2 regions of the Mycobacterium sp. NGS49 genome follow, and region 1 is predicted to be linked to the other one. Evidence: riboswitches for the same ligand, from Rfam matches in the RefSeq annotation. Region 1 holds a riboswitch; the other holds the start of a gene.

Region 1 (4,917 bases):
CGCCAGATTGCGGCGGCAGTGGCCTTGGGCGCCGAGGGCGTGTGGTGCGGGTCGGTGTGGTTGACCACCGAAGAAGCCGAAACGCCCGCGGTGGTCAAAGACAAGTTTCTGGCCGCCACGTCGTCGGACACCGTGCGATCGCGGTCGCTGACCGGCAAACCCGCGCGCATGCTGCGCACGGCGTGGACCGACGAGTGGGAGCGCCCCGACACTCCCGACCCGCTCGGCATGCCGCTGCAGACGGCGCTGACCGGCGACTCACAGCTACGCATCAATCAGGCCGCCAGTCAGCCCGGCGCGAAGGCTTGCGAGCTCGCGACCTACTTCGTCGGCCAGGTTGTCGGTTCACTCGACCGCGTGCGGCCGGCGCGCGCGGTGATACTCGATATGGTCGAGGAGTTCATCGACACCATCGGGCAGCTAGGTGCCTTGAGTCATTAATTGTGGTGCAGTAGTTGCCCTTCGTTAGCCAGGATTTGGTCGGCGGGCTTGGTCCACACGTAGGGGCGCGGGTTGTCGTTCTAGGGGTCAATCCAGGCCCGAATGTCTTCTGGAGTTGACGCACCGAAGTGTGGATGCACGGCGTAGCTTGTTGGTGCGTTGCACGCCCGGACCCCCGGACACCATCGACTACCACAGCCCCAGGTGATCGACCATCGGCCGTGTTGACAAATGGGTGGCAGCCTTGCGCGTGCTGTCCTGCGTCGCGGTGATCAACTCGTTGATCACCGCATCGCCCACCACCCGTGTCGGGCCTCGCCGCGGCTCATCCCCCGGCCCATCGAGTCGGTTTTTGGCGGACCGGTTACGCCAGCGCCGTGGCGTACCAATCGCTGAGCCCAGACATTGGGAAACTCGGCATTGGAACCACCATCGGCTGCCGCCAACAGGCTTGCGAGCGCATCGCCAACTCCGCCGCACTATTGCGGCGCGGCGCCCACCCCTTTCAACTCGGCTCGTTCGTCACCGGTCCACACAATCTCTACAGCCCGCGGATTGGGTACAGCTCAGTCTCACAACCTGATCGGAATAAATGACGCAGGACACTAGCGGGTCTCGACGATCGGCAATCGAAACCTGAGCCTCATGGCCGCGGCAAAAATGCTCGCCCGCAAGGGCTTTCACCGCACCGCGATCGAAGACATCTCCTCGGACAGTCACCCAACGTTCGGCTCCCGCGGGCGGCAGGGTTGGCGTCATCCGCGAGCCGATCGCGCGCGGGCGGCTGGGACACATTCTCGCCAGCGCTGCGGGCTGCGGAAGACACCCATGGCGCGTCTATAGCGCAAATAAGTGCGCTGGGCGCTTGCTGATAAGACCCCATTTGCACAGCTCAGGGCGCTCGAAGCTGGGCGAAAGTTGTGAGTGCGCGTAGTGAAAGCATAAAGATTCGGGAACCGGGGGTCCGTCAGTTGACCGAGTCGGGTGGGTCGTGCATCATCGTTCGAGTAAGCACCTCGTTAAGTGAGGCGGCTGCACGAACATCGGCCGCTGTCCCCGAACGTCGGGTCAGGACAGCTCTTCCCGGCTTGAGGGTCGAGCCCAGGTTGCTTCCGGTTTATCGGACGTTGTCGTGTAGTGCCAAACCTCTGACGGGTGGGGTGTGGGATTTCCGGCGGGTAGTCGGCATCTCCGCGCTCCGTGGAGTAGGCCAATCGTGCGGATGCGCGCACGCGTCGTGACCGTGAGGAGGTGAGGGACGCATGAGTTCCGATGATAGTCCGGAGCGATATCCGGGCTTGGTTTCGTCCCTTTCCGGTCTCTGGCGCGACGTTCTCAACTGATCGTCGAGCAATATAGCGTACCTAGATCGCAACCGGACCGGACGAGATCACGTCAGTCCACACATCCTCGCTCGATTGGGTCTAGGAGGCGATCATGACCGCTGCCATGCACGACGAAGTAGTAACCGTAATTTCCGCGCCCCACCTGCACGTAGTGCGCGACGACACCCCCATTGCGGCCCTCGCGCCCAAGAGGGCGACGCGCCGGACTTGTGGCCAGCACATCGGCGCCGGGGGGGATCCGCTGGTTGACGGGGTCGCTCGCTTGCTGAGCATCCCAATGCGTCACATGTACGCCGCACTCTGGCGCATTGGTGTGCTCGAAATCCAGGTTTAGCCAACGGATTCTGAGCAATCGCCCCTCAGCGGATTAGTGCGTCCGGCCCCCTTGGAGCTGGATTACCGACGCGGCCGAGTCCGGCCGCTTGAGGCAAACGTCGCAAACGTGGCTCCGCCCAGCCTGGCCGGCGCCGCAGCAATTGGTCTAGACCGAGGCATCGCATTGCGGCCCGCCCGGCGGGGAAGCTACGTTGCTTGAGTAAAGCCTTCACCCTAGAGTGTTGTCCATGGCCGAGGACATCTATTTGCTGCATCCTGACTTGCTAGATTTGGTACCTTTTCGCAATTCGCTGACCACCAGGCTGCTGAATAAACGCAATCATGAGACATTGGTAGATGACCCGGCTAACGACCCGCGTCTCAGTGTGGTTGTGCGATCGTATAACGAAGCTGTCAAGTTAGAGCAGTTTTTTGAGGACTTAGACAAGCAGATCTATAGCAGCGAGATCGAGGTGATAGTCGTTGATAGTGGGTCGAGCGACAGAAGCCCCGAGGTTGCAAAACATTACGGAGCAGAAATAGTAAATCTGCCGCAGATTGAGTTTACGTACCCCAAATCGCTGAATTTAGGCGTGGCGGCGGCCAGTCACGATGTGGTCTACGTGACTGTCGCGCACACCAGGTTTGCCAGCGCCTACAACCTGCACGCGGGCGCTCGACACTTTCATCACAACGAGGATGTCGCAGGCGCATACGGTGTGACCTTGCCCAATGAAGGTGCTTCGTTCGTTGAACGATGGGGGGCGGCGACTGGCATGAACGTGTGGCTGGCCAGGCCGACGCGGCGGACCAAGAAAGTTAGTCCCGGCGTTCTCAGCGCGACTAACGCGATGATTGCCAAACCGGCATGGGAAGAACTCGGCGGTTTCGATGATCGCTATCAAGCGGGCGGCGAAGATACAGCGCTCGCGAAGTCCATGCTGCAAAATGGGTATGACGTTGTACAGGAACCGGCAATGACCGTTCATCACTCTCATGGATTGGACTTAAAGGATTCTGTTAAACAAGCCATTCACCAGATTCAGATTCTCGGAGAACCACAGCAGTTCGATAGACAGAGGTTGTTGAAGCGTCGACCTGATTTGAGGAGTAGCAGGCATGAGTAAGGCCTCTTGCCGCACGGTACCTCAATGGTATGGAAGATAAGCTGAGCGGCGCCGAAAATGTTTGTGCGTAAAATAATTTCGCTTGATGATGGCCGATAAATTCCCGGCGAAGTTGTATTTCTGGCAAAGTTTCGCGCGGGTGGTGACCAATTATTGTCGTCGTGGACAAGCTCGGGGTCGTCTCACCGACGCGACGGCAGGCCCGCGCCGGCAAGGGACTGCAGTGTCAGACGCTGGCCGCGAGCCCACTGGCCCCCTCGCCAGAATCGCCGTGGGGTGGGTGCTGCCCGGTGTACGGTCATCTCATGTCCGTATTGATTACGGTCCCGGTGTTCGGCCAGCATGAGTACACACACGCCCTCGTCGGTGATTTGGATCGCGAGGGCGCCGAGTACTTGATTGTCGACAACCGGGGCGACTATCCCAGGGTCAGCAATGAACGTGTCATCACACCCGGCGAGAACCTCGGCTGGGCCGGGGGGAGCGACCTCGGATTCCGAATCGCGTTCTCGGAAGGTTATTCCCATGCGATGACACTGAATAACGACACTCGCATCTCCAAGGGATTTGTGACCGGCTTGCTCGATCCGCGACTGCCCGCCGACGCGGGAATCGTCGGGCCGATGTTTGATTATGGGTTTCCTTGTGCAGAGGCTGACCCGAAACCAGAAGCCGAAAACTACATTCCGCGAACACAGTACCGGGCAGTGCATGTCGTAGAGGGCACAGCTCTGATGCTGTCGCGTGAGTGCTGGCAGGTTATCGGTGGGATGGACTTACGCACGTTTGGCCGCTACGGGTGGGGCGTCGACTTTGACCTCGAGCTCCGCGCGAAGAAGGCTGGCTTCGGCTTGTACACCACAGAGATGGCCTACATCAATCACTTTGGACGCCGGACCGCCAACAATCACTTCGGCAGCTGGCGATACCTGCTCGGTGCAAACCTGACAATGGAGCTGGCGATGCGCAAGACCCAGGGCCGCAAGTGGCGCAAAGAATTTCCGCCGGGTACGTTGTCGCGGCCGTTATGGGGCGAAGCGGTCATGAGCTATACGATGCACAGTTTTGAGGACTGATTCATTATTCGGCGATGTGAACCGCGCCGGGTTTGATTCCGGCTTCACGTTTGAGACATCGCTGGCTGGGACACCCGGAATTGAGCGTACTAGGTGGCTCTGGTATCCCTGGGGTGGGACGTAGTCCAGGTGACGCTCAACGTGCACGCGCCGATCGCGGTGGGGGTCAACGCCGAAAGGCTACCGCGAGATACTATTGATCGGCGTCACCACCGCCGAAGGCGGGCGCGGGCTGGCTGACACTCCTGCAGTCGCTGACCGCCCGCGGCCTGTCCGGGGTCGGCTTGCTCACTAACGACGCCCACGCCGGCCTGCTCTCGGCGATTGGCGCCACCCTGCCCGGAGCATCCTGGCGACGCTAACCTTCCCATTACGCCACCAACCTGATGGCCAGCGCGCCCAAGTCGTCCCGGCCTTCGGGTTGCGCACCCTTTGCATTCGGTGTTCGACCAGTTCGATTCCGAAATCGGTTGCCGCGCAATATGACCGGATCATCGATGCGCTGGCCGACAACTGCCCACGGTCGACGGCCATCCCGAAGCCGCACGGCCGGATTTGCCGGCGTTTAACCCACAGACCATCGAACGTGCATCCTGGAAAGGCCTGCCCCGC
Region 2 (4,917 bases), on a different contig from region 1:
ACCGACAAGCCACCCACCAGCGCAGCGCGTCCCATCGCCCCGGAGGCCGCCCCGCCGACCGAGCCCGCGCTCGTCAGGTGCGGCGTGATCGACTCCGCGATTGGCGCAAGCGCCCCGGTGACCGGCTGTGGGGGTGCGAAGAAGGATGCCAAGCCCTGACCGTTCTGGGCGTACGCATAGACCTGCCCGAAGGACAGGAACGGTCCGCCCGGGATGGACGTCAGGCCTTGCAGTGAGAACGGGCCGGTGAGGGTTGCCATGATGGTGTTCCAGTTCGCCAGATCCGTCACAAGCCACGGCGGCAGCGATGCGGTGGCGATCTGCGGTAGGGCAAGTCCCTGCAATAACGAGGTGGACCCGGTCGTCGGCGACGCCCCGACGGTTGTCGCGAGGTTCTGTAGCGCGGTGGGCACGGACGAGACCAATTGCGATAGCTGAGTCGCCACGTCCGATCCGGTAGACGCCCCGGTAGCCTGCGACACCGCTGCCGCCTGCAAGGGCGCCGCCGAGGCGTTGGTGGTTTGCGGGGGCTCGGTGAAGGGCGTCAATTGTGTTGCGCTTGCCGAAGTTGCGGCGTAGCCGTACATCGCCACGGCATCCTGTGCCCACATCTGAAGGTACTGCGCTTCGGTCGCTGCGATGGCCGGTGTGTTCTGGCCGAAGATGTTGGTGGCGATCAGCGACAGCAGCAGCGCGCGATTGGCCGCGATCACCGGTGGCGGAACCGTTGCGGCAAAAGCGGTTTCGTATGCGCCAACCGCTACTTTGGCCTGCTCGCCCGCCTGATCGGCCCGGGCCGCGGTGGCCGAGATCCAGGCCACGTAGGGTTCGACCGCCGCCGCCATCGCGATCGCAGCCGGACCATGCCAGGCCCCGGCGGTCAAGTTCTCGATCGCGGACGCGTAAGCCGCTGCGGTGGAGTGCAATTCGGCGCCCAGCGCATCCCAGGCGGCCGCTGCGGCCAACAGCGGTCCCGCTCCGGGACCGGTATACATGCGACCGGAGTTGATCTCCGGTGGCAGCGCCCCGTAATCCATACGTATTACCTCTTTATCCCCGTGACGACCGCCCAGGTAATCGATGACGGCCGATCTTGAGTTCCTGGCTGAAAATTCCGGCAAGTTTCAGTACTGCTTTCCGGTTTCCAGACCCCCCTGTCTGTTCACTCTATTCTCGAGGCGCGTATTGTCTTCGAGTTCCCGTCGTGTAATCGAAAGGTAAACAAGACCTCTCTGCGGGTCATCGAGGCGTGTGAATATTTGCAGCCAGCTATGTTCGCAAAAATTGAAACCCGCAGCCAGCGGTCGTAATGATGCTGACGCAGCAATTTTCCATGTAGGCATGTATATGCACCGCAACACTGAATTTACAGGGAGCGTGAACCATCAATTGAATGCCCTGACGGCAACGGCGGCGGCAAATTCCGGACGCGCGACCTTAAAGTATTTCAGGGTTTCGAGCACTGCCGTACCGGCTTGTGCTCACCATTTGTTCCACCGGCGCATGCCTACGGGTAGCCGGTCCTCACCAACCGCCAGACTCTGCGCCTCGCGGCGACACCGGCCCGGTCGCCGCTGCGAGCCGGCAGGCCGCCCAGTGCAGGCCCGCCCGTCGCCACGTGTACTCCTAACGTCAACCTAGGTAAGACGTTAGGGAACGGCAGCCAAGAACGCCTGTAACGCGACTGCCTGATTGCTGGCGGTTTGCTGAAAGGGGCAGCGTCCGCAGCTGGTTGCCCGGGGTAGCCGTGCCGCTAGCCCGCGGCGGGCGGCCGCACAACGAAGTTGGGGCGGAAGCCGTACTGTGGGACCGCTCGGCCGAAAGGTTGGCTGGCGACGTTACCCAACGGCATTCCGGGCATTCCGGAGGCGCCAGCCGGCGGCGGGCCGATCATCGGCGTACCCCCCAATGCCGAGTGCAGCTGACCCGGCAGCGGCGCGGCCGCGGTCCACGCCGGCGGCACCGAGAGCTTGCCGACGATCCCGGCATTGCCCACGGCGGCCAGCCCGCGCAGGCCACCGGCCGCATCGAGGGAACCCGCTGTTGCCGCCGCACCGGTTACGCTCGGCAGCGCCTCCTGGGCTGCCCCGGCCACATCCGTTAACGCCGAAGCGCCGAACAGACTGGAAAGAGTGCCGACCGTGGCGCCCGGGGTGAACGTGCCGGTCGACGTGATCGTGTTCCAGATGTTCGCATTGGGCCCCCAGACGTCCACGAAGTTCTGCCAGCCGTTGAGCCCCAGCGCGGTGAGCAGAATATCCTTGACCTCTGAAACCCCGGTTCCGCCAGTGGATCCCGAGAGGCCCTGCAGTGTGTTGGGCACGGCGGAGATCAATTGTGACAGGGTGCCCTGCTGACTGGCCGCCGCGGCGCCGCCGGCCTGGTCGACGGCGACCGCTTGGGCGGCCAATCCGCTGGGGTCGGTGGTTTCCTGCGGACCCGCGAACGGGCTCAACTGCGTTGCAGCCGCTGAAGCAGCGGCGTAGCCATACATGGCCGCCGCGTCCTGCGCCCACATCTGGAGGTACTGGGCCTCGGTGGCCGCGATGGCGGGTGAGTTCTGCCCCAGGATGTTGGTGGCCACCAGCACCGCCAACTGAGCCCTATTGGCTGCGATCAGCGGTGGCGGCACCGTCGCTACGAATGCCGCCTCGAAGGCGCCCGCGGCGGCCTCGGCCTTTGCGGCCGTCTGTTCGGCCTGAGCGGCTGTCACGCTCATCCAAGCCACGTAGGGCATGGCTGCGGCAGCCATCGACGCCGACGCCGGACCGAACCACTCCTCGCCGGTCAACGCTGCGAGCACGGCGTCGTAGGACGACGCGGTAGCGCGCAGTTCCGCGGCCAGCCCGTTCCAGGCGGCCGCCGCGGCCAGCATCGGGCCGGAGCCCGGACCCGAGTACATCCGCCCGGAGTTGATCTCGGGTGGTAGTGCGGCAAAATCCAACATGGCAGTCATCGGTCGCCCCTCCCGGACTTACTGACTGTGGTGCTGATCCCGGTTTCAGGACCTCGTGGTGTCCGCCGAGGGACACCGGCATTTCTTTGGCGGGAATGATTCGGTTTCGGGCAGCAGAAAACACAGTTTCTGCGAAAGCTATTTTTGGCACGCAGGACTTCGCGCTGCCGCAAAACTAATGCGCGTAGATAATGGCCGGCAGGGCCGAATCAGATTACGTGTACAGCGCCCGGGCCGGATCGAGACGAAATGGTCATCGATCTCGGATAGGGTTTATCGCCAGGACTCACTCCGCTCTCACCTCCTCGGGGCCAGGGCACACGGGGATGCCGGTCGCACGCCACTGAGATGAGGACCCAACAGGGAACCTGCTGAGTCGGCACCTCTCTCGTCAGAGCTTTGGCACCACACGGCGTATCCGACCGAGGTCGGAAGCCACTTGGGCTCAACCCTTAAGCCGGGAAGAGCTGTCCTGACCCTGGGCGTCTTTCGACGTTCGAGGTCAGTGGCCTGTGTCCGTGCAGACGCCTCACCTAGCGAGGTGCATGCAAAGTTCATCGTGGCACTCGCGACGTCAAGAGTCAACTCACCGCACCGCGCAATTTGTGGCAATTTGTGAATGCCGCGAATGGGGTAGCAATAGACCACTTATTCGTGCCGTCCGGCGTCTACGCGCTATCGCGCCGCGCATTTATCCCGCGCACACGGGCCGTGGCATGATCGTCAGCTTCAAGCCGTACCGGGGACCGTTGCCCCAATTCCGGGAGTAAGAGCCGGCCATGGGCATGCCGGGTACACCGGGCATGCCTGCGGCGGCTTGCGGTACCGCTGCGCCGGGAGGACTGACGCCGGCCGCCGTCACGGCGGAGTTCTCCGCAGTCTCGGCCGCGGCCGTCCAGGCCGGCGGCACCGACAAGCGCCCGACAAAGGACGCTTGGTTGGCACCGGCGGCAACTCCCCCCGGGCCGCTTTGAGCTCCGGTGAGGCCGGCCGCCGCGGAACCGGCGTCCGCCGCGGGAGCGGCGACCTCCTCGCCGCCTTCGACCAGCGCGTTGACGTCGGCCAGCGCGGCAGTCACCGCGGGCATGATCAGTCCGGGAGCTGTGTAACCGGCCGAAACGAGCCCGTTCACCAGATTGGAGTTGAGGAAGATGCCGTAGGGGTTGCCGTCGTTGCCGTCGAGGAAGTTGAGGATGTCCGCGAGCAGACCAGTCTGTGGGATGTTGTCGAAGGGTGAGGCCGCCGCCGGAGACGCCAGCTGCTGTAGGCCCGCCGGCACTGTGGACATCAACTGCGGCAGTTCCGTCTGCGTGAGGCCGGTGGCCGTCGACGTGGCTGCCTCAGCGACGGCCGCGGCGTGTCCGGCCGCACCGTCCGGGCTGGTGGTCTGTGCCGGTTCGGCAAAGGGTGTCAGCGTCGCAGCCTCTGCGGCACTGGCGGCATAGCTGTACATCGCCGTCGCGTCCTGGGCCCACATCTCGGCGTATTCGGCCTCGGTGGCCGCGATCGCGGGCGCGTTGATGCCCAGGAAGTTGGTGGCGACCAATGCGAGTAGTAGTGCGCGGTTGGCAGCCACCACCGTCGGCGGGACGGTGAGCGCGAACGCGGCCTCGAAGGCCGCCGCCGCGGCTGCGGCCTGGCCGGCGGTCTGTTCGGCCTGCAGGCCTGTCGCACTCATCCACGTCAGATACGGGGCGACCGCAGCGGTCATCGTCACCGACGCCGGTCCAAGCCAGCCGTCGCTGACCAACGTCGTTATCACCGACTCGTATGCCGTTGCGGCCAAACGCAATTCCGCGCCGACTTCGGCCCAGGCCGTCATTGCGGCCAACAGCGGTGCCGAACCGGGCCCGGTGTACATGCGCAGCGAGTTAACTTCAGGTGGGAGCGCTCCGAAATCCAATGTCAGCACCTCCTTCCACCAACCGATGTGTCGGCCTCGGCAGCCGCGTGCCACGCGG

What was found. A riboswitch is a leader RNA that binds a small molecule or an ion and turns the genes downstream of it on or off. The one in region 1 is predicted to bind magnesium.
Region 2: linked by a shared signal. The riboswitch ahead of AC5Y7D_RS21755 (PPE family protein) and the one ahead of AC5Y7D_RS06295 (Rv1535 family protein) in region 1 are both predicted to bind magnesium.

The regions. Positions count from the first base shown of each region.
Region 1 is NZ_JCALCX010000005.1:1,674-6,590, forward strand. Features, by position in the region: gene AC5Y7D_RS06285 (NAD(P)H-dependent flavin oxidoreductase) at 1-441, shown strand, start outside; partial or broken gene AC5Y7D_RS06290 (IS630 family transposase) at 637-980, opposite strand; M-box (ykoK) riboswitch at 1,450-1,608, shown strand; gene AC5Y7D_RS06295 (Rv1535 family protein) at 1,879-2,121, shown strand; gene AC5Y7D_RS06300 (glycosyltransferase family 2 protein) at 2,351-3,229, shown strand; gene AC5Y7D_RS06305 (glycosyltransferase family protein) at 3,520-4,305, shown strand; partial or broken gene AC5Y7D_RS06310 (transposase) at 4,441-4,917, shown strand, end outside.
Region 2 is NZ_JCALCX010000022.1:62,401-67,317, forward strand. Features, by position in the region: gene AC5Y7D_RS21750 (PPE family protein, SVP subgroup) at 1-1,037, opposite strand, end outside; gene AC5Y7D_RS21755 (PPE family protein) at 1,754-2,956, opposite strand; M-box (ykoK) riboswitch at 3,333-3,504, opposite strand; gene AC5Y7D_RS21760 (PPE family protein) at 3,648-4,859, opposite strand.